2 regions of the Weissella sagaensis genome follow, and region 1 is predicted to be linked to the other one. Evidence: predicted binding sites of a transcription regulator. Region 1 holds the regulator's gene; the other holds the start of a gene.

Evidence for each region. The regulator HrcA, encoded in region 1, represses chaperone genes, less so after heat shock. The targets are predictions, from matches to a motif close to TTAGCACTCNNNNNNNNNGAGTGCTAA.
Region 2: a site for HrcA is predicted at 9,162-9,188, ahead of G7Y65_RS00170 (co-chaperone GroES). Genes of this name have one in related genera too.

What each region holds. Positions count from the first base shown of each region.
Region 1 is NZ_BLKA01000002.1:99,998-112,041, forward strand. Features, by position in the region: gene G7Y65_RS03080 (glycosyltransferase family 2 protein) at 1-124, shown strand, start outside; gene G7Y65_RS03085 (glycosyltransferase family 2 protein) at 129-1,034, shown strand; gene G7Y65_RS03090 (SGNH/GDSL hydrolase family protein) at 1,380-2,165, shown strand; gene G7Y65_RS03095 (CAP domain-containing protein) at 2,250-3,299, shown strand; gene hrcA (heat-inducible transcriptional repressor HrcA) at 3,526-4,551, shown strand; gene grpE (nucleotide exchange factor GrpE) at 4,567-5,112, shown strand; gene dnaK (molecular chaperone DnaK) at 5,178-7,010, shown strand; gene G7Y65_RS03115 (DnaJ C-terminal domain-containing protein) at 7,120-8,040, shown strand; gene G7Y65_RS03120 (hypothetical protein) at 8,120-8,395, shown strand; gene G7Y65_RS03125 (hypothetical protein) at 8,411-9,154, shown strand; gene rnz (ribonuclease Z) at 9,297-10,277, shown strand; gene recJ (single-stranded-DNA-specific exonuclease RecJ) at 10,294-12,044, shown strand, end outside.
Region 2 is NZ_BLKA01000001.1:29,601-41,644, reverse strand. Features, by position in the region: gene G7Y65_RS00205 (hypothetical protein) at 1-126, shown strand, start outside; gene G7Y65_RS00200 (hypothetical protein) at 257-985, shown strand; gene trhA (PAQR family membrane homeostasis protein TrhA) at 1,071-1,727, opposite strand; gene G7Y65_RS00190 (LysE/ArgO family amino acid transporter) at 1,844-2,464, shown strand; T-box leader at 2,524-2,731, shown strand; gene G7Y65_RS00185 (valine--tRNA ligase) at 2,810-5,476, shown strand; gene G7Y65_RS00180 (bifunctional folylpolyglutamate synthase/dihydrofolate synthase) at 5,642-6,961, shown strand; gene G7Y65_RS00175 (ABC-F family ATP-binding cassette domain-containing protein) at 7,050-8,993, shown strand; gene G7Y65_RS00170 (co-chaperone GroES) at 9,225-9,500, shown strand; gene groL (chaperonin GroEL) at 9,545-11,164, shown strand; gene kimA (potassium transporter KimA) at 11,376-12,044, shown strand, end outside.

The DNA.
Region 1 (12,044 bases):
AATGATTTTCTTTAATGGACAGCCTAAAAAATGGCTACGTGTCAGAATGGTAATTAAAGGTGTTGTTCATGGTTGGTTTTTCCATCCGTCAGTGGAATATGCGAAGAACAAGGTAAAGGAGTAATCAAATGGGAAAAGTAAGTGCAGTCATTGTTACCTATAATCGATTACCAATGCTTAAAGAAGCTATTGCAGCATTAGAATCTGTTGAACCAAAATTATCGCACTTAATTGTTGTTGATAATAACTCTGATAATGACACGAAGGAATTTTTAGAATCACTGGGTGACCGTATTGAGTATGTCCGCCTGGCTGAAAATGTCGGTGGTGCAGGCGGATTTAATGCTGGTATTCGTTATTTTTATGAACAAACTGATGATGATTATGTTTGGGTAATGGATGATGATACGATTGTACATCAAGATTCACTGCAACCTTTATTAGCATTTGCTAATGAAAATCAAAACTTTAGTTTCTTATCATCGAATGTTTTGTTCACTGATGGGACCCCATCAGTTAGAAATGTATTACGTCAATACGGTACGTTTAATACAACATTGAATAAAAAATTTACTAAGCCTGTGTTAGTAGAAAATGGGACGTTTGTTTCAGTTTTATTCCCACGTCATATTGTTGGTGAAATTGGTTTACCAATTACAGATTTTTTTATTTGGATTGATGATTTGGAATATACAGAGCGGGCTTTAAAACTTGCTCCGGGTTACTTAGTTCCTGCTTCTAATGTAACGCATAAAATGCGTTCTAATACAGAAGATGATATTACCAATGATATTCCGGAACGTGTGTCACGTTACTTTAATATGTATCGTAATCGTGTTTATACGATGCAAAAGCGTAATTTTTATCGACGAGTTCGTGGTGAGGCGAAAATTAAGTGGGATTATATGCGTTTAAAGAAAAGTAATTTACCCGATAAAGATGCACGTTTAAAAATTATGCGTGATGGTATTGCTGCAGGTAAGGAGTTCAATCCGACTATTGAATTTCCTAACGAGAAGCATGATGTTAATTAGTATCACGAAAATATCATGATGAATAATAAAAAATTAAACCGATTAGATAGATCAGCAGTCGCTGGTCTATCTTTTTTTGATTAGTGTAATTGCCCAAAAAACTAATTTTTTATTGGTTGTTTAATTTTATTTTTTCTACGTAATTTGTTTCGTAGTATGATGAGACAATAAATTAAATGAGGTGGTAAGCATGTTAATAATAAGGCTTCTGTTGACTCTCTTAGCTGTTTTTTTGTTTTTAATTTAGAAAGTGAAGTAGTCAGAGCTTACGAAGGACGACTTGTTAATGCTAATTATAAAAAAGGTTTGGAAATAAACGAAGGTAATAAAAATTGTTCCAATTTAGTGGAACTAGCCTATTTTAAAGATAAAAATATTTGGATAATTGGTGATTCTTTAATGATCGGTTGGAATGGTAATCGGGTTGTTAGTAACTCATGTCCCAATATTGTAAGGCGACTGTTGCAACCTAATTCACTAAATGATTGTTATTCTTTTTCTGGTGCACAGATAAGTGGTAATCGCGCAACTAAACCAGTCGATTTAACAAATAATGTCACTAACATTATTAATGATGTAGAATTTAAAAGTGCAGATTATTTGCTAATTGCACTCGGTGTGAATGATTTGAATTATAGTGATAATAATATTGGTTATGTTCAACAAAGGTTACAATCAAATATTTATCGATTAAAACAGGCAAATCCTAATTTAAAAATTATGGGGAGTGTCCCGTTTGATTCTTATCTGCAAAAAAAAGCCAGTGATTATACGCTTAAAGATTTGCAGGACGCATTGAAAGTAACGTTTAATAGTTTTGGCATTCCGATTATTAATTGGCAACAGTCACCTTTTGCTTATAGTCAATATTCTTTAAACGATGGTGTTCATCCAAAAACAGATGTTTATCAACAAATGAGATATGCAATATCAAATTTCATTGTTCATAATCGTAATATGACACAAAATATTGATGATAAGAATAGTACACTCTTTCTATCTAACGGGTGGCAAACGAATGAACTAGGTGATAGACAATATGTTCATAACAATATACTACTTGTAGATTGGCAGCTAATTGATGGTGTATGGTATTATTTTGACCCGAAAACAAAAGCTATAAAAAAATAGAGATAATAATTTAATAGACAAAAAATTATTTTGAACGTCCTTATATACGTTGTTAAGAAAGACAAAGTTATAAGGAGAATTTTGATGAAAAAAGGCTATTATATTGCAAGTGTGATGTTTATCGCAATTTCTATGGGAGTTACGGTAACTAATGATAAGTGTGTGAATGCCCAAAATAAGAATGAATACATTAATCATCGCTTTTATCAAAATGGGATGTTAGGTAATGGCTATCTAAATGATGGTCATAATTGGTATCTATTTAAAAATGGACAAAAACAAACTGGAATTCAACGATGGTATGGGCAATATTATTATTTTGATAGTAATACTGGCTTACGGCAAGATAATGTGTTTAAAAACCAATGGGGTAACACATACTATTTTAATAACGATGGCAAAGCTGTTTCATCGTTACAACATATTTCAGGAAACAAGTATTATTTTGGTGAAGATAATACACATTATCTTCGTAAAAATCAGTGGTTAAAAATTAATGGAGGAAAATATTATGCAAATCATGATGGTGTTTTATTAACAGGTATTCATAAAATAGAAGGTAAATATTACTATTTTGATTTAAATACAAGTCAATTATTAAATAAGCGGGATTATGTATTATCTCAATGGGGTAAGTGGTATCTTGTTGATAATAATGGTGTTGTACAGAGTGGGTTGCAACGTTGGCAAGAAAACTATTATTACTTTGATCCAATAACGTATTTAAAAATAACAAACCAAACAGTTATGATTAATGGCAATAAGTGGTCTTTTAATAATGAAGGTGTTGGCCATAAGCAAGAAGAAAATGACGTAACACTTCGAGAGTTGAATAAAATACGAACAGCTAATGGCTGCAAGCCACTTATCTGGGATAATGAATTAGCTAACCTAGCAACAACAAGGGCTAACTATACAAATTCACGTGGGATTCCATCGGATCACTGGCGGACAGCTGGTGAAGTAATCGGTATAGGGTGGTCAAAAGGTTATCCTGTTATTAATGCTTGGTTTAATGAAATAAATATGTTGCCCGTTGGTACGAGGGGACATTATAACTGGGTGTTAAATAAGAATGTAACAAAGGTCGGTTTTGGATATGCAGGAAATGTTATCGTAGGTGAGTCTCGTTAAAAGTATCTAAGTAAATATGGAAAAATCCGTGAATTCGATGATTTGTAATCAATTTACGGATTTTTAATTGGTTACATTGTTTAAAAAGCTAGCTATAACAGCATTTTTAGAAATAAATTAGCACTTTACAATAAAGAGTGCTAAAAGTGTTGACATTTAGATATAAGGCGTGTACTATAATAACTGTTAGCACGAAGTAGTTGAGAGTGCTAAGGAGGTGACGCGTATGTTAACGGAAAGACAGCGGCTAATATTAGCCACCATAATTCGTGATTACGCAAAAACCGGCAGAGCTGTTGGATCTAAAACTTTATTAAGTGAATTAGATTTAGCAGTAAGTTCAGCAACTGTGCGTAATGAAATGGCACTATTAGAGGAATTGGGCTTGCTACAAAAAGAGCACACTTCATCTGGTCGCGTCCCTTCACAGCGAGGCTATCGTTATTATGTTGACGAATTAATGCGTCAGCAACATTTATCAAAAGTTGTTCAGGAATCTTTAGAACATGTGTTTAATCGTAATTTTCAAGAAATTGATGATTTGATGCAAACAATGGTAAATGAATTAGCAAGCCTAACAGGTTATACGGTTGTTGCTCTAAAACCTGAATCAGCAGATATTCGCTTATCAGGTTTTCGTCTCGTACCAATTAACGGCCAACAAATTATGGCGATTATTGTTACGAATGATGGACAAGTTACGAGTCAAAGTTTTCGTTTACCAGAAGGTATGTCCGTAAAAAATCTTGATGATATGGTTGATTACATTAATAAGACATTAGTGAACCAACCCATTATTGAAGTTTTACGAACCCTAACTGGTGACTTGCCTTGGCAGATGGAACGTACAATCCGAACACCAGTTGCATTTTTGCAATTATTCGGTGATGTCTTGGCACGTTCTATTCATGATAAAGTGTTCATTGGCGGTTATTTAAATGTTCTTGACTTCACGACTGATTCTAGTTTGCAAGATATCAAACAATTATATCAATTGCTTGATTCAGCTAGAGATATGCGACGAGTTGTTGGAACGGCAAATGACGGAGTGATGGTACAAATTGGTGATGAAAATGGTAACAGTTTGTTATCACCATATAGTTTAGTATCAGCCACATATCGTGTTGCACAGTACGGCGTTGGGGCAATAGCTATATTAGGTCCAACATCTATGCGGTACGCTGACATGATAAGCTTGGTTGATGCGTTCCGGAGTGCTTTAACGCAACAGTTACTAGAATATTATCGTTAGAAAAGAGGTGTTGACATGTCAAAGGAAAAGCAGACTCCTGAAGAAGAAATCGAAGTTACCGGTGAACAAATCAATGTTGACACTGATAATGAAGAAACAACTTCTACAGTAGATCAAATTTCTGAGTTAGAAGCCAAAGTTTCTGAAGCAGAAGATAAGTACTTGCGTGCTCATGCAGAAATGCAAAACATGCAAGCACGATATGCAAAAGAGCAATCTCAAGCTGTTAAATTTGCTAATCAAAAATTAGCGCAATCAATTTTACCGGCTGTAGATAATCTAGAGCGTGCTTTGCAAGTTGAAGCTGATGATGATTCAGCGCAACAAATTAAGACGGGTGTTGAAATGGTGTATAAAACGCTAATTTCAGCACTTGAAGAACATGATGTGAGAGCAGTCGGTGAGGCTGGTGAAGCATTTGATCCTAACTTCCACCAAGCAATTCAATCAGTACCTGCAGATGATGATCATCCAGCGGATACCATTGCAACGGTTCTTCAAAAGGGTTACGTTTTAGCTGATCGTGTTGTTCGACCAGCGATGGTATCTGTTTATAATTAAGCAGTTATTCATTAATATTAGTATTTAACAAATAAAAAAATCTGATCAATAAGAGGTAAATTATTATGTCAAAGATCATTGGAATTGACTTAGGAACTACAAATTCAGCTGTTGCCGTTATGGAAGGTGGCGCACCAAAGATTATTACTAATCCTAATGGTGGTCGTACGACACCATCAGCTGTTTCATTTAAGAACGGTGAGACGCAAGTTGGAGACACAGCAAAGCGTCAAGCAATTACTAACCCTGATACAATCTTGTCAATCAAGTCACACATGGGTGAGCCTGGTTACAAAGTAACTGTTGATGGTAAGGACTATACACCACAAGAAATTTCAGCTATGATTTTACAATACATCAAAAAGTATGCTGAAGATTACTTAGGTGAAACAGTTGATAAAGCTGTTATTACTGTACCAGCTTACTTTAATGACGCACAACGTCAAGCAACTAAGGATGCTGGTAAGATTGCTGGATTAGAAGTTGAGCGTATTGTTAACGAGCCAACTGCTTCTTCATTAGCATATGGTTTAGATAAATTAGACCAAGACCAAAAGATTTTGGTTTACGATTTGGGTGGTGGAACATTTGATGTTTCTGTCCTTGAATTGGGTGATGGTGTGTTCGAAGTATTGTCAACAAATGGTGACACTCACCTTGGTGGTGACGACTTTGACCAAAAGGTTATCGACTGGTTAGCTGATGGCTTTAAGAAAGAACACGGTGTTGACTTAAAGAATGATAAGCTTGCTTTGCAACGTTTGAAGGATGCAGCCGAAACAGCTAAGAAGACATTGTCATCAGCTACTGAAGCTCAAATCGACCTACCATTTATTACAGCAACTAACGAAGGTCCATTGCACTTGCAAACAACTTTGTCTCGTGCACAATTTAATCAATTAACGGCTGATTTGGTAAAGCGTGCTGAAGCACCTGTTCGTAGCGCTTTGAAGGATGCCGGTCTATCAATTGATGAAATTGACAAGGTTATCTTAAACGGTGGTTCAACTCGTATTCCTGCTGTTCAAGAATCTGTTAAGAACTTGACAGGTAAGGAACCTGATCACTCAATTAACCCTGACGAAGCCGTAGCTCTTGGTGCTGCTGTTCAAGGTGGTGTTATCACTGGTGATGTTAAGGATGTGGTTTTGCTTGATGTTACACCATTGTCATTGGGAATTGAAACAATGGGTGGTGTCTTTACAAAGTTGATTGATCGTAACACGACTATTCCAACATCAAAGTCACAAACTTTCTCAACCGCTGCTGATAACCAACCAGCTGTTGATATCCATGTTTTGCAAGGTGAGCGTTCAATGGCTGCCGATAACAAGACATTGGGTCGTTTCCAATTAGCAGATATTCCAGCTGCACCACGTGGTGTACCTCAAATTGAAGTTAAGTTTGACATCGATCGTAATGGTATTGTTTCTGTATCTGCTAAGGATTTGGGAACAAATAAAGAGCAAAAGATTACCATCCAAAGCTCAGGATCATTGTCAGATGAAGAAATTGAACGTATGATGAATGATGCAAAGGCTAACGAAGAAGCTGATAAGTCACGTAAGGAAGAAGCTGACTTACGTAACGAAGTTGACCAATTGATTTTCCAATCAGAAAAGACTTTGGAAGAAGTTGGCGACAAGTTGCCTGAAGATGATAAGAAACCAGTAGAAGATGGCGTTGCAGACTTGAAAGCAGCGAAGGAAGCTGATAACTTAGAAGATATGAAGGCCAAGAAGGAAGCTTTGGAAAAGGTTTCTCAAGAATTAGCTGTTAAGTTGTATCAACAAGCACAACCAGCTGAAGGTCAAGAAGGTGCCGCACAAGAAGGTCAATCAGATGACAATACTGTTGACGGTGACTTTGAAGACGTATCAGATGACGATAAGAAATAATCAAATGATTTAACGATCTGAACACCCCTACGTTACAGACCGTACGTGATTGTGAGAATAGCAGCTCGCAATCACGATACATATTAAAATTTTTAGGAGGATTTGCCTCATGAATAATACTGAATTATATGAGCGTTTAGGTATTGATAAAAATGCCTCACAAGATGAAATTAAGAAGGCTTACCGTAAATTATCAAAAAAGTATCACCCAGATCTTAATCATGAGGCAGGTGCTGAAGAAAAATATAAAGAAATACAAGAAGCCTATGAAACATTAGGTGATGAACAAAAGCGTGCAATGTATGACCAATATGGTGCAACAGATGGCCAACCTGGTGGTCAAGGTGGTTTCGGTGGCTTTGGTGGTTTTGGTGGCGGTAACGCCCAATATGGCGACTTTTCTGACCTTGGTGATATCTTTAGTCAAATGTTTGGTGGTGGATTCCAAGATCCTAACCGTCCACGCAAGGGACAAGATTTGCAATACAGAATGAATCTAACCTTTGAAGAGGCTGTTTTTGGTAAAGATGCAACAATTTCGTATACACGTGCAACAAATGACGGTAAACAAGAAAGCAAAGAACTAAAGGTTACTGTTCCAGCTGGTGTTGAAAATGGTCAACAAATGCGTTTGACTGGTCAAGGTGAAGCCGGCTTTAATGGTGGTCCATATGGTGATCTGTTTGTTGTATTCCGTGTTTCACCGTCAAAGGATGATTTTGAACGTGAAGGGACAACGATTTATTCACGTATGCCAATTGACTTTACAACAGCTGCATTAGGTGGCGAAATTTCAGTTAAAACAGTGCATGGTGATGTTAAATTAAAGGTGCCTTCTGGTACAGCAACTGAGACTAATTTCCGTCTACGTGGTAAAGGTGCACCACATATGCGTAGTGGTAACAACGGTGATCACATTGTGACATTGTATGTAGATGTTCCAAAGAAATTGAATAAGGAACAGAAGAAAGCACTTGAAGCTTTTAAAGAAGCAATGACTGGTGAACATAAAAAAGGATTTTTCGGCTAAAAATACAAGCAAGTGACTTTGTTTAAGGTTACTTGCTTTTTTGTATGGCATAATTGATAAAGAAAACGGAGGTTACTAAATGCGCTTAGGAGATTTAAAAATTTCTTTACTTGGTATGCCATTAGAACGTCCGTTGGCAACACAATTATTTTCATCAGAGTATGTGTTTGTTGAAATTATGGGTAAAGAAGATAAAAAATTAATTTTAACGTTAGCGCCAAATCAAAGCACAACGATTCATGATTTACAAAAGTATGATGAAAATGATTTGGAGATAATGATTCGTGATAGCGAACAATTATTACATAAAATATACGGTTATCGTATTATAGACAACATTATTGTGTTAGCCTAATTAAGGAAGGGTAATATGCATAGACGAATGGGCTGGCTTTTAACGACCATAATTGCGATTGTTGCGCTCATTATGGTTTTAGTATTATATCGTAACAATGGGCAACCAACGCGTGTACGAACGATGGCAGAAGAAGCTATGAATCATAATAAACTTCCTTTTGCCAAAAAAGGACAAGACAGTTATGAAGAATATCAACCGACCAAAAAAGATTTAGCAAATAAAAACTATGTTGAACGTGGACAACTTAAAAAAATTGGTCAGTACCAACTAACAGAAACAGGACTTGAACAGAAGTGGGTAGATAATAAAAAAGTTGATAGTACCATTACGAATGGTAATATGATTTATCATATTAAAAATATCAATATTATTCAGAATACTGCACGCACACAAAATTCGCTATTATCAGCTAAACGTTCGTTAAACGATCGCAAATTAGGTGCCAAATTTATCACGTTGGTTATTAACTATGATGTGACAAACAATAATTTAGTAACAGCAATTACACCTGGTATTACAGCAATTAAATATTCTGATGACACAACGATGTCGATATTGAGTGGTATCTACAACGATGGTCGTTTAAATACTTCAGGTATTGTACCTTACGAAACGACGTCGACAACGACAACTGTATTGGTTCCTAAACATGTGGGAAAACATTTATCATCACTGGATATACAATTTGCGACAGTTAAAGATTCAGCAAATAATGAGATTGTAAAACCATCATCAGTTAGGACAATTACGTTTTAGCATCATTAAACTGCTGTATAAAGCAGTTAAAAAATGCTAAAATTATAACTAGTATAGACCGTCATTTAGGCGGTTTTCTTTTTGAGTAAAATTCAATTAGAAATAAGCACAAATAATTTAAAAGGATAAGGAGTTCCTAATTATGCAAATTGAGTTTCTAGGGACTGGCGCTGGTTCTCCAGCACGTTTTCGTAATGTAACGGGTGTTGCTTTACGTTTGCTTGAGGAAATTAATGAAGTTTGGTTGTTTGATGTTGGTGAAGGTACGCAACGTCAAATGTTACAATCAACTATTCGACCACGCAAAATCACGAAAATATTTATCACGCATTTACACGGTGATCATATTTATGGATTACCAGGACTATTGTCTTCACGCTCTTTTCAAGGAGGCGATGAGCCCTTAATGATATATGGGCCGAAAGGAATCCGTCAATTTGTGGAAGTTAGTTTACAAGTTTCACAAACCCATCTAACCTATCCAATTTCTTTTGTGGAATTACCTGACGCAGGTGGCGAGGTATTAGAAACGGCTAAATTCACAGTAACAGCTCTACCATTAGACCACCGTATTTTATCATTTGGCTACCGTGTTGAAGAACATGCACATCCAGGTGAATTACTAGTAGAACGCTTGCGCGAATTGAACGTACCAGAAGGTCCATTATATGGACAATTAAAACAAGGTAAGGATATTACGTTGTCAGACGGACGAACTATTTATAGTAAGGATGTCATTGGTGAAGCGAAGCCTGGTCGTTGTGTTGCAATTATCGGGGATACACGAAAAAATGACAATACGCTACTACTGGCGAAAAATGCTGATGTTATGGTTCATGAATCAACATATGGTAAAGGTGAAGGTAAGCAAGCACGTAATCACTACCATACAACTAGCATACAGGCAGCTAAAATTGCAGCGCAAGCTCAAGTTGGACGGTTATTATTGACACATATTTCGGCACGTTATGCAGGTAAGGCAGCAAATGAATTGGCTTATCAAGCACGTTCAACTTTTGAAAACATACGTGTTGTTAATGATTTTGATGTGTATGATGTGCCATTTGGTGAACAAACAAATTCAAAACCAATGACATTACCTGAAACAGACACTATTTCATAGAACGAGGAGGCATTTCATGATTAATTCACGTTATCAATGGGAACAACCGGATATTCAAAACCAAAAAGCGATTATTAATGAACTGAGCGAAACATTTGGTATCTCTAAATTAATTGCTAAAATTTTGGTCAATCGTGGCTATGATACCGTTGAAACAGCAAATGCCTTTTTACGTCCTGAAATCTCAGCGTTATATGATCCATTCTTATTGCATGATATGAATAAAGCGATTGAACGTTTATTCCAGGCTATTGACAACGGTGAAAACATTGTTGTTTATGGTGATTACGATGTTGATGGTATGACCAGTACGGCAATTATGACGTGGGCTTTGGAGTTGATGGGTGCTAATGTGACTTATTTTATCCCAAGTCGCTTTAGTGATGGATACGGACCTAATTTAGATAATTATCAAAAACTTGCTGCTGATGGGATGCAGTTGCTTGTGACAGTTGATAATGGTGTTTCAGGTAAAAACGAAGTAGCTTGGTTAATGTCACAGGGTATTGATGTTATTATTACAGATCATCATGAGTTACCAGCAGATTTACCGGTAGCGACAGCGATTGTACATCCCCGTCATCCAGATGGTGAGTATCCATTTGGTGGTTTATCAGGTGCTGGTGTTGCTTTTAAAGTTGCTTCAGCATTGCTTGAAGAACCAGCAGATGAAGTGTTGGATTTAGCTGCTCTAGGTACGGTGGCAGATGTTATGTCATTGACAGATGAAAATCGAATCATTGTAAAACAAGGGCTTGAAAATTTAAAGTTAGATCCACGTCCGGGGTTATCAGCATTGTTAGCAGCCGCTGGTACACAATTATCAGATATCGATTCATCAACAATTGGCTTCACGATTGCACCGCGTCTTAATTCTTTGGGACGTTTGGAAGATGCAACGACGGGTGTTCGATTGTTATTGATGGATGATGATGAAAGTGCTAAAACTTTAGCAGAACATGTTAACGAACTTAATCAAAAGCGACAGCAATTAGTGAATGATATAACGGTTGCTGCACAGGCTCAAGCACAAGAATTATCAGCTGATCCAGTTTTAGTGGTTGCTGGTGAAGGATGGCATGAAGGTGTATTAGGTATTGTTGCTAGCAAATTAGTTGAGCAAACTGATAAACCAACGATTGTGTTAACAATAAATGATAACGAGATGAAGGGATCTGGGCGATCAGTAGCAGCTTTTGACTTGTTTAAGGCTTTAGATGGTCATCGTGATTTAATGACAAACTTTGGTGGTCATGCGAGTGCTGCTGGGATGACGATACCAACAGATAATTTGGCAATGATTAGGTCAGTTTTAAAAGATGAAGCGACTAAACAAGCTCTAGCTACAGCTCAAAAGCCAAAATTGCAAATTGCTGCTGAAGTTACTGCATCAGATTTTACGCAACAAAATTTTGATAATTTACAGGTGTTAGCACCATTTGGTGAGGGTAATCCGGAGCCATTATTTGTCGTTAATGTAGACAACGTTGATAAAGTTAAAACAATGTCTGAGGGTAAGCATTTAAGATTTACAGCGCAGACAGCAGCGGGTGTACTACCAATTATTGCTTTTGGTTGGGGTCAACAAGCAGATGCTTTGAATGGCCATTTTTCATCATTGCAAGTTACAGGAACGATGAGTCAAAATACGTTTCGAGGCAGTACAACCTATCAGTTAATGTTGAAAGATATGGCCGCTCAGGGGGCCGCAATTTTAGATAAGCGTACTAGTCGCTTAACTAAACAAACTTTTGCTGCTAATGCGAC
Region 2 (12,044 bases), on a different contig from region 1:
GATAAGACAGATGAACCGAATACGACGATAAGGAATGAACAAGTGCCAGAGGAATCACGCATAAATCGTCGTAAACGTGGCGGAATTCGCGGATTTTTTGCCCGATTATTTGGTAAAAAACACTAATGTTACAAAAGACGCCCTTTAATTTAACAAAACGGTAGCATTTGTTAATCTAACTGTGACACGGTGTCAAAAAAACGAACATTATTTGTGATAGAATATTATGGTTTAAGGAATAGAAAGGTAAATCATAATGCACAAACGACAAGTTACAATGATCATAGGAATTATGGTAGTTGCAGCAATAGTTGCGATTTTTGCGATTGTTTTTAACAGTTCTTCGCATCAGTCTGAAGAGACTGCCATTGCAGCTTCTTCATCAAGTCATAAGCAGGCTGCTACTAAAACAGATAAAACGAGTATGTCTACTCAAAAAGTAGTTGATAAAAAAGCTGCTAATTCTACAATAAGTAAACAGCAAGAAACCAGCACATCAAAGGCCACACAAGCTTTAGATATTAAAGCATTATTGCAGGGCCAAATTGATGCACCAAAGATTGCTTCTGTAAAACAGGCAGATAAAAAAGTGACGGTTGTTTTTGAAGATGATGGCTCTAAAACACTTGATGAATTTATGGCAGCCTATGCTAAGGCGACAATTGCGGTGATTAAAGCAGCTGTGAAGAATGGCAATCAATCCGTTACGACTGCTCGTCAGGTTAAATTAGAAGATGGTATGGAATATGCAGTTGCTGCTAAGTGGGATAAAGAACAACTTGTAAATGCTGCTAAGCTATCTGATGGTGTCGCTATTAAGGATGTCTTACGCAATGCTGATCACTATGCTATTGGCGGCGCAGCTTGGGATGCTTTGACACAACGTCAAAAGAATGATTATAAAAATCAACAACATGGTGGGCAAAGTAAAGTTGCTGATGATCAGTTTGACAAGTGGGTACAGGCTGGTATTGTTAAAAATTAATTTTAAAAAAGTAGCAAATTACCGATAAATTGGCGATTTGCTACTTTTTAGAATTAGGGTTTTTGTTTAAGGGTATTAGCAAAAATTAATGGAAAAGAGTGTCGTAAATTGATAAATACATTAATGTTGCGCCAACAAGGACAAATAAATGCCAATAGACATGATTTAAGGGTATTTTTGGCATAAGATATAATAGTGAGCCTGCTGTATAGGTGATGCCACCAGCTAGTAGTAGATAAAATGCTAAAGATGACAAGGCCCCATAAAGTGCAGGTAAAGCTAAGATAATGAACCAGCCCATTAGGACATAAATAATCACCGAAACAAAGGGCCAACGACCAACGAAGAAAGTATCGTAAATAAGTCCTAAAAGCGTGCAACTTAGAATGGTTCCCCAAATTGGCCAACCAATTTTTGGGTCTAAGAAGAGCCATGTGTATGGGGTATAACTACCTAAAATGACGAGATAAATACCTGAATGATCTAAAAATTGGAAAATTTTGCCAGCCTTGGTAAAAATTAAAGCATGAAAAAGTGTTGAGGCAAGTAAAAAACTAATAATTGATAGTGCGTAGATCGAGAGTGCAACAATAGTGAAAGTAGAAAAGCCATGTTGGACACTGTTAACGATTAATAAGGTAGCGCCAACAATGGCAGCAATGACACCAAGTCCGTGAGTGATGGCATTTAAAGTTTCATAGGTGATGAGATAACGACGATTTTCTTTAGTTAGTGTAGGCATAGGCATCTCCTAGAATAGTGGCCTGAATAATTGATTACATATATTATGATTATAATAACTAATTTATCTGGTTTTGTAAACTAGATAAATTAGTTTTTGAAAGCGAAGGGGGAATTATGGTTTTAGCAACATTGATAAAAGGGATGATGATTGGATTTGCATTCGTTGCACCGATTGGCATGCAAAATTTATATGTCTTTAATAATGCATTGACTAATTCATTTAAACGGTCATTAGTGTACGTCTTATTTGTCTGGATGGCGGATTCATTATTTTCATTGGCAGCCTTTTTTGGTATGGGTGCCATTATTAGTTCAGTGACCTGGTTGAGACTGCTTGTCATGTTGATTGGTGGTGGATTAGTTATTTGGATTGGTTGGGGCATTTTACGTAGTGCCAACTCAGTACAATTAAATACAACAGGCAATAAACTACCAGTTAAACAAGCCTTTTTGACAGCATTCATTGTATCTTGGGCAAATCCGCAGGCATTAATCGATGGTAGCCTATTATTGGGTGCGTTACGGGGAACTTTAGATAAGAGTCAGGTTTGGCCATTCATTATTGGTGTGATTATGGCAACTTTTATTTGGTTTAATACAATTACAATCGTAATGAATATTTTAAAAGAGCGTTTACCAAAGAAGGTTTTGATTTGGGTTAATATTTTATCGGGAATTATTGTGTTAGTATATGGAGCTTATCTCTTAATTCAAGCCATTATCGAATTAATCTAATAACTAGCATAAGTACTGATTAAAACTTGATTTTTTATGTTTAACATTGTAAAATTGCGTTCATAGCAATGTACTAGAGAGTACAAGTAAAATTATTAACAGCGACAAAATCATTTTGGTGGAAGATTTTGATTAATCTACTTGGAAGGTAACTAGTAGGCTTTATCAGTGAAATGAGTAGTTGATAACGTGTCGACGCGTTAAGTCAAAATGAGATAGAGTATTAAACTCTAATTCAGGTGGTACCGCGATAATGTCGCCCTGATCATACAGATAATTGTATGGTTGGGGCTTTTTTAATGCCTAAAGCCTGATTAAGAGGAACAAAAATAAGGAGTTAAGGTTATGCGAGAAATTGATATGCCTGGTAAGTACAATCCGACCGCCGTTGAAGCAGGTCGTTATGATAAGTGGGTGCAAGAGAAGCGTTTTAAGCCATCTGAAAATAAAAAGGCGCGCCCTTATTCAATCGTTATTCCACCACCCAACGTGACTGGTAAATTGCATTTGGGTCATGCATGGGATACAACTTTACAAGATATGCTGATCCGTCAAAAACGCATGCAGGGATTTGATACGTTATGGTTGCCTGGTATGGATCATGCTGGTATTGCAACGCAAGCTAAGGTTGAACAACGTTTAGCAGAATCAAATATTTCACGCTATGATTTAGGACGTGAAAAGTTTATTGATCAAGTTTGGGATTGGAAGAATGAGTATGCTGCAACCATAAAATCACAATGGGGTAAGCTGGGGCTTTCACTAGATTATGATCGTGAACGTTTTACTTTAGATGATGGTTTGTCTGAAGCGGTTCGTAAGGTCTTTGTGACATTGTATGAAAAAGGTTTGATTTACCGTGGTGAGTACATCATCAACTGGGATCCTAAGGCAAGAACTGCGTTATCTGATATTGAGGTTATTCACCAAGATGATGAAGGCGCCTTTTATCATGTGCAATATCCATTTGTGGATGATGATACAACTTTTGAAGGCAAGCACTATATTGAAATTGCAACGACCCGTCCTGAAACAATGTTTGGGGATGTGGCTGTGGCTGTGCATCCTTCAGATGAGCGCTACAAAGCATTAGTTGGTAAAAAAGTATTGGTACCATTGGTAAATCGTGAAGTCCCAATTATTGCTGATGAATATGTTGATCCTGAATTTGGTTCTGGAATGGTTAAAATTACACCAGCACATGATCCAAATGACTTTGGTGTTGGTAATCGTCATGATTTGGAACGCATTAATACAATGAATGAAGATGCTTCAATGAATGAACGTGCTGGTAAGTACGTTGGGATGGATCGTTTTGAGGCACGTAAAGCAATTGTCGCTGACTTGCAAGCTGGTGGCTGGATGTTATCAGTTGAACCAATTGTGCATGCTGTAGGACATTCAGAACGTACTGGTGTGCAGGTTGAGTCACGGTTATCAACACAATGGTTTGTTAAGATGAAGCCGTTGGCGGAACAAGCATTGAATATGCAAAAATCAGAAGATCGTGTTGATTTTTATCCGCCACGTTTTGAAGGAACCTTTACACGTTGGATGGATGATATTCATGATTGGGTTATTTCACGTCAATTATGGTGGGGCCACCAAATTCCAGCCTGGTATCATAAAGAAACTGGTGAGATGTATGTGGGGATGGAAGCACCTGAAGACAGTGAAAATTGGACACAAGATTCAGATGTGTTAGATACATGGTTCTCATCAGCTTTATGGCCATTTTCAACAATGGGTTGGCCTGATACGGATGCAGAGGACTTTAAGCGTTATTTCCCAACGGATACATTGGTAACTGGTTATGATATTATCTTCTTCTGGGTTGCACGTATGATGTTCCAATCTAAGGAATTTACAGGGCAACGTCCTTTTAAGAATGTTTTGATTCATGGGTTGATTCGTGATGAACAGGGACGTAAGATGTCAAAGTCATTGGGCAATGGTATTGACCCAATGGATGTGATTGAAAAGTATGGTGCAGATGCGTTGCGTTGGTTCTTGGCAACTGGTTCAACACCAGGGCAAGATGTCCGTTTTTCATACACAAAGATGGACTCAGCATGGAACTTTATTAATAAAATTTGGAATGCATCTCGATACGTTTTGATGAACCTATCTGATGATACTAAAGCTGAACTACCAACAGATATGACTAATTTCTCATTAGCCGATAAGTGGATTTTGTCACGCTTGAATAAGACGATTGCGATTGTAACAAAGAATTTTGAAAAGTTTGAATTTGGTGAAGCTGGCCGAGCTCTTTACAACTTTATTTGGAATGATTTTGCTGATTGGTACATTGAAATGACGAAGGAAACTTTGAATAGTGATGATCAAGCAGCACAAAAAACAGTGCAAGCAATTTTGGCTTATGTATTAGACAATACGTTACGCTTGCTACATCCAATTATGCCTTTTGTTACAGAAGCTATTTGGCAAGAAATGCCACATGAAGGGGAGACAATCGTTACAGCTGCCTACCCAACTGTTAAGCAAGGTTTGAATGATGATCAAGCTGAAATAGACTTTAATAGTTTGATTGACCTGATTAAAGCAGTTCGTACTATTCGTACAGAAGCAAATGCACCAATGTCAACGACGATTGATATCTTAATTAAAACGAGTGATGATAATCTACAACGTATCTTTAATGAAAATGTTGATTATATTAATCGTTTTGTGAAGCCAAAGAATTTACAAATTGCTGCAGATATTAAAGCACCTGATTTAGCGATGACCCAAATCATTTCTGGTGCAGAAATTTACGTGCCATTGGCTGAATTGATTAATTTGGATGATGAAATTGCCCGTTTACAAGATGAAATCAAGAAGTTCCAAGGCGAAGTAAAACGTGCTAATGGTAAATTAGGTAATGACAAGTTTGTTAATAACGCACCAGAAGCTGTTGTTGCTGCAGAACGTGAAAAGTTAGCGGATTGGGAGAACAAATTAGAAGCAACTCACAACCGTTTAGCACAGTTGCAAGATGCGCAAGCATAAGAAAAGATACTTGCTATCATGATTATTTGCGTGTATAATTCATTGTATTGTGAATCACGAATTTAAGCTGTTCGTCGTTACAATGCAGTAAATTACACAAACATGAGCGCCGTCTACTTTGTAGAGGGCGCTTTTGTTTTTTGATGGGATAAATTTGAGGAATATATGATAAAAATAACGACAGCTGCTCAAGCAATTGACTACATTCATAGCCGCCATAAGTGGTCTAAAACACCTAGATTTGAGCGTTTAAATAAAATTTTAGATTTATTAGGCCATCCTGAACGACAATCAAAATATGTACACATTACAGGAACAAATGGTAAAGGCTCTACCAGTAAAATGGTTGCGCAGTTACTTAGAAAAAGTGGGCTACAGGTTGGATTATTCACGTCACCATATATTTTAAAATTTAACGAACGGATTCAAGATGATAACGGTAGTATCCAAGACGCTGATTTATTAGCAATAATGCAAGAATTGTCCCCAATTATAGAAACGTTAGATGAGACATTGCCTAGTGGATTGACTGAATTTGAAACATTAACAGTATTGATGTTTATGTATTTTGCTAAGCATCCGGTTGATGTCGTCGTTTTGGAAGTTGGTGTTGGTGGTACTTGGGATTCAACGACAATCATACCAGATAAAATTGTTTCGGTTGTGACCACGGTTGGACTTGATCATATGCATGTATTGGGAAATACATTAACAGAAATTGCGACGCAAAAAGCTGGGATTATTCAAAAACAGCGGCCGGTTGTTGTTGGTCGTTTACCAGTGGCAGCCAATGCTGTCATTGATACAGTCGCAAGTGCAATGGGTGCGCCAATTTATCGATTAAATGAACAATTTAAAACCATAAATCACCAAACAACACAAGCTTGGGGTGAAACGTTCACGGTAACAGGGACGGTTAATTATCAAGAAGTTTTTGTTGATTTAATCGGGCAATATCAAATTGATAATGCAGCTGTTGCTATCCAAACCGCAGCATTAGTTTGTGATTATTTTGGGTTGGTTTTAACTAGTGAACATGTTGCAACTGCTTTACAGACGGTTACTTGGCCTGTACGTTTTGAAAAAATTAGTTGTCAACCGTCGATTGTTTTGGACGGCGCACATAATGAGCCTGGTGTGCGAGCCTTAGCAAAGACAATTGCTGATCGTTTTAGTGAACAAACAGTACATCTTCTCTTTGGTGCATTGCAAGATAAAAATTATGCAAAAATGTTACAATTATTAGCAGACTTACCTAATGTTGATTTACATGTTGTGGGCTTTGAAGGACCGAATAATCGGCAACCAATTAATCCAAACGCTGCTGCTCACCAGATAAAAAATCAAACGGTGACAGTTCATGAAAATTGGCAAAGTGGTTTTGCAGCTGTGACGTCACAAATGCAAAAGGATGATCTGATTTTATTTACAGGCTCATTGTATTTTGTTTCTGAAGTAAGACAGAATTTGACAGTATTAGATTAAGCATAGGTGTGAGGCGTATTTAATAAATTATAGAAAAATAATATTAACTAAATAACGGAATATTTTAGTTACAATGGAGTAATAAAAAATGATTATTTTGCAAGCAAGCAATGTTGCACGTCACTTTAATGGTGTGACATTTTTTGATAATATTTCAATGCAAATTCAAAGTAAAGCCCGGGTTGGGTTAGTTGGCCGAAATGGGGCTGGAAAATCAACATTATTGAAAATGTTGATTGGTGAAACGACACCTGATGAGGGTGAAGTTTCAATGAAAAAAGGTATTCAATTAGCGTATTTAGCACAAAATTCGGGTTTAGATTCAGACCTATCAGTTTATAATGAAATGCTAACGGCCTTTGCTGACGTCATTGCATTGGAAAAGCGGTTACGTCAATTGGAAAATCAAATTGCAACGACAACGGATTATACCAGTGATGCTTATACAGAATTATTAGCTGCTTATGATCAAGCGCAACATGATTTTGATGAAAAAAATGGTTACGGTTACGATGCAACAATTCGATCAGTGTTACATGGATTTGGTTTTGATGAATCATTTTATGATCAAAAAATTGCGGCATTATCTGGTGGACAACGAACACGGTTGGCAATTGCAAAGCAATTGTTGGAAACACCTGATCTGCTTATTTTAGATGAACCAACTAACCATTTAGATATGCAAACGCTAGCGTGGTTAGAGCAATACCTTAAAAATTATCAAGGTGCCTTACTAATTGTTTCTCACGATCGTTACTTCTTGGATCGTGTCGTAACAGAAGTGTATGATATGCATTCGGGGCAGTTGGATCATTATAAAGGTAATTATAGTGATTTTATGAAACAAAAAGCTGCTAATATTTTGCAAGAACAAAAGGCGTATGATAAACAACAAGAAGAAATTGCTAAATTAGAAGATTTCGTGAAAAGAAACATTGTGCGTGCTTCAACCACAAAGCGTGCCCAATCACGACGTAAACAATTAGAGCGGATGACCCGAATTGAGGCACCTAAAAATGAATCAGGTGTAGCTAGAATTCAGTTTATGGCTGATGAAGACTCAGGTAATGAAGTACTACGTGTTAATGATGTGAAGTTAGGGTATGACATGACGCATGTACTAGCAGAAAACGTTAATGTAGCAGTTGATAAACAGCATGCTGTGGCTTTAGTAGGACCGAATGGAATTGGTAAATCAACATTTATTAAAACCGTCTTGGGCAAATTACCCTTATTAGCTGGCCAAATAAAATTAGGCGCCAATGTAACAGTTGGTTATTATGATCAAGAACAGCAGACATTGGATAACAAACGTTCTGTGATTGATACGATTTGGGATGAACACCCCACGATGCCAGAAAAGGATGTGCGATCAATTTTGGGTTCATTTATGTTTTCAGGTGAGGCGGTTGAAAAGTTAGTAGCTGCTCTATCTGGTGGTGAACGTGCGCGTCTTTTGTTAACCAAATTAGCGTTGGAGCATGCTAATTTTTTAATCTTAGATGAGCCAACAAATCACTTAGACATTGATTCGCGGGAAGTATTGGAAACGGCTTTAAACGAGTATAATGGGACTATTTTCTTTGTGTCACATGATCGTTATTTCATTAATGAGGTGGCAACGGAAGTAGTTGAATTATCACCAAATGGTACGCGCTTTTTTGATGGTGATTATGATTATTATCTTGAAAAGACAGCTGGAGAATCTACTGAACAAAGTACAACAACTAGTCAAGCGGTACAAAAAGAAGATCATCTTAAAACATTATCACGAGCTGAACAAAAAGAAAAACAACGAGAACAACGCCGTTTGGAACGCGCAGTGACTGCGCTTGAAAACCAAATGACCGATCTTTCTGATGAACATGATGTTGTAAATGAAGCATTAAATGACCCTCAAAATGGTGCTGATTTACAAAAACTAAATGAATTATCAGAAAAAATTGCGGCATTAGATAGTCAATTAGAAGATATTGAAGATCAGTGGACGGAAGCTAGTGTAGCTTTAGAACAATTTTTGACTGAAAATTAAATACGTGATTAAAAAGCTTGATTTAAGGGCATTGCATAGTTGCTAAATTTAAAATGAGACGTTAATCCAACCGTTTTATAATGGTTGGATTAACGTTTTTTTGTATTAAAATATCTGGTAGGAAAGGTTTGCAAAAAAAGAAGAGTGTGGTATTATTGATAGTGTTGATTAGCACTTAAACATAAAGAGTGCTAAAATAAGAAAAAATATAACCTGTGGAGGTCAGATAACATGTTGAAACCATTAGGAGATCGTGTTGTATTGCAAGTATCAGAAGCACCTGAGCAATCAGTTGGGGGAATTTTATTAGCTTCTAATGCACAAGAAAAGTCAGTTACAGGAAAAGTCGTTGCTGTTTCAACGCAAACAGTTGGCGATTTAACAGCACCTGTTGCAGTTAAAGAGGGCGATCAAGTCATCTTTGATAAATATGCAGGCGCAGAAATTAGTATTGATGGGGTTGACTATTTAGTTGTTCACGAAAAAGACATCGTGGCAGTTTTGTAATTTAAATACTTAATACTTAATAAAACGATAGAGGGTAATAAATTATGGCAAAAGATATTGAATTTTCAGAAGATGCACGTGCAAAAATGCAAGCGGGTGTTGATAAGCTTGCCGATACAGTTAAAACAACAATTGGTCCTAAGGGACGTAATGTTGTGATCGAACAAAGTTTTGGTGCACCAACAATTACAAATGATGGTGTGACAATCGCAAAGGCTGTTGAATTAGAAGACCATTTTGAAGATATGGGTGCTAAATTAGTTGCCGAAGTTGCTTCAAAGACTAACGATATTGCTGGAGATGGTACGACCACAGCAACGGTATTGGCACAATCTATTATTAATGAAGGTATGAAGAACGTGACTGCTGGTGCTAACCCAGTTGGTGTTCGTCGTGGAATTGAATTAGCAACAGAGGCTGCTGTAAAAGCTTTGCATGATATGTCAAAGACAGTTTCTACTAAAGAGGAGATTACACAAATTGCTTCAATTTCAGCAGCTAACCCAGAAGTTGGCCAATTAATTGCTGAAGCAATGGAAAAAGTGGGTAATGATGGGGTCATTACTATTGAAGAATCAAAGGGTATTGAAACAACCTTAGACGTTGTTGAAGGAATGCAATTTGATCGTGGTTACATGTCACAATACATGGTAACGGATAATGACAAGATGGAAGCATCATTGGATAATCCTTATATCTTAATTACTGATAAGAAGATTGGTAACATTCAAGATATTCTACCCGTTTTGCAAAGCGTTGTTGAACAAGGACGTGCTTTGCTAATCATCGCTGATGATATTACTGGTGAAGCATTACCAACGCTTGTTTTAAATAAGATGCGTGGTACATTTAATGTAGTTGCTGTTAAGGCACCTGGATTTGGTGATCGTCGCAAGGCACAACTAGAAGATATCGCAATCTTAACTGGCGGCACTGTCATTACTGATGAATTAGGCTTGAATTTGAAGGATATGACAATCGATCAACTTGGACAAGCTGCTAAAGTTACAGTTACCAAGGATAATACAACGATTGTTGAAGGTAATGGTAATTCAGCAACTATCAAGGAACGTGTTGAATTAATTAAGGGTCAAATTGCAGAAACAACTTCTGATTTTGATCGTGAAAAACTACAAGAACGTCTAGCTAAGTTGGCTGGTGGTGTCGCTGTTGTTAACGTTGGTGCAGCAACCGAAACGGAACTAAAAGAACGTAAGTACCGTATTGAAGATGCTTTGAACGCTACTCGTGCTGCCGTGGAAGAAGGATTCGTTTCAGGTGGTGGAACTGCCTTGGTTAATGTTATCCCAGCTGTTGCGGAGTTGTCTGAAGAAGGCGACGTTCAAACTGGTATTAACATTGTTAAGCGTGCATTGGAAGAACCTGTTCGTCAAATTGCAGAAAATGCCGGTGTTGAAGGTTCTGTTATTGTTAACCAATTGAAGCATGAAGAAGTTGGTGTTGGGTACAATGCAGCAACTGGTGAGTGGACTGATATGATTCAAGCTGGTATTGTGGACCCAACGAAGGTAACCCGTTCAGCTTTGCAAAATGCAGCTTCTGTTTCAGCTTTGTTATTGACGACTGAGGCAGTGATTGCTAATAAGACTGATGATTCAGCTGCACAAATGCCTGCTCAGGGTGGCATGCCAGGTATGATGTAAAATAGTAATTAAAAATGGTGGTGACTGTACAAAAGTCGTCACCATTTTTTGTGTGCACAAGTCTGTCATAATGTCATGAAAAAGAAAAATAAAAAATGAGATAAAAAGATAGACAATTAATAATTTGAGAACTACAATGAGTCCTTGTATAAACTGTTGGTAAGATATGCATGTTGTATACAATTAACTTTATTTATTGAGGAGCAAGAAGATGTGGCCTTTATTGAAGCGGTTTTTAATTGGCAAACCATTAAAAACTTTAGATGAAGATGCAAGACACCTTAGTCGAACAAAGGCGTTGGCTTTGTTATCGTCAGATGCTTTGTCATCTGTTGCCTATGGAACAGAGCAAATTATCACAGTGTTAATGGTTGTAGGTGGTGCTGCAACATTATGGTTACAGTTACCAATTGTTGGATTGGTTTTAATTTTGTTGGCAGCAATTACGCTATCATACCGACAAATTATTCATGAGTATCCTGCAGGTGGTGGTGCTTATCTTGTTACTTCCACCAATTGGGGTCGTAATGCCGGCTTAATTGCGGGTGGTTCATTATTGGTCGACTACATGTTAACAGTTGCAGTATCAGTAGCTTCCGGAACAGAAGCGATTGTTTCAGCCATTCCAGCATTACATCCGTATAATGTTGCGATTGGTATCATTATCATTTTAGCGCTAACGGGTCTTAACTTACGTGGCATGCGTGAATCAGCAGGTGTTTTGATGGTGCCAGTTTATTTATTTATTTTGATAATGGTTATCATGATTATTTGGGGATTCGTGAATATTTTTACAGGTAACGTGCAGTATCAACCGACAACTACCGGACATATTGCAACCGGTAGTGTGTCACTATTGCTGTTTTTAAAAGCCTTTTCT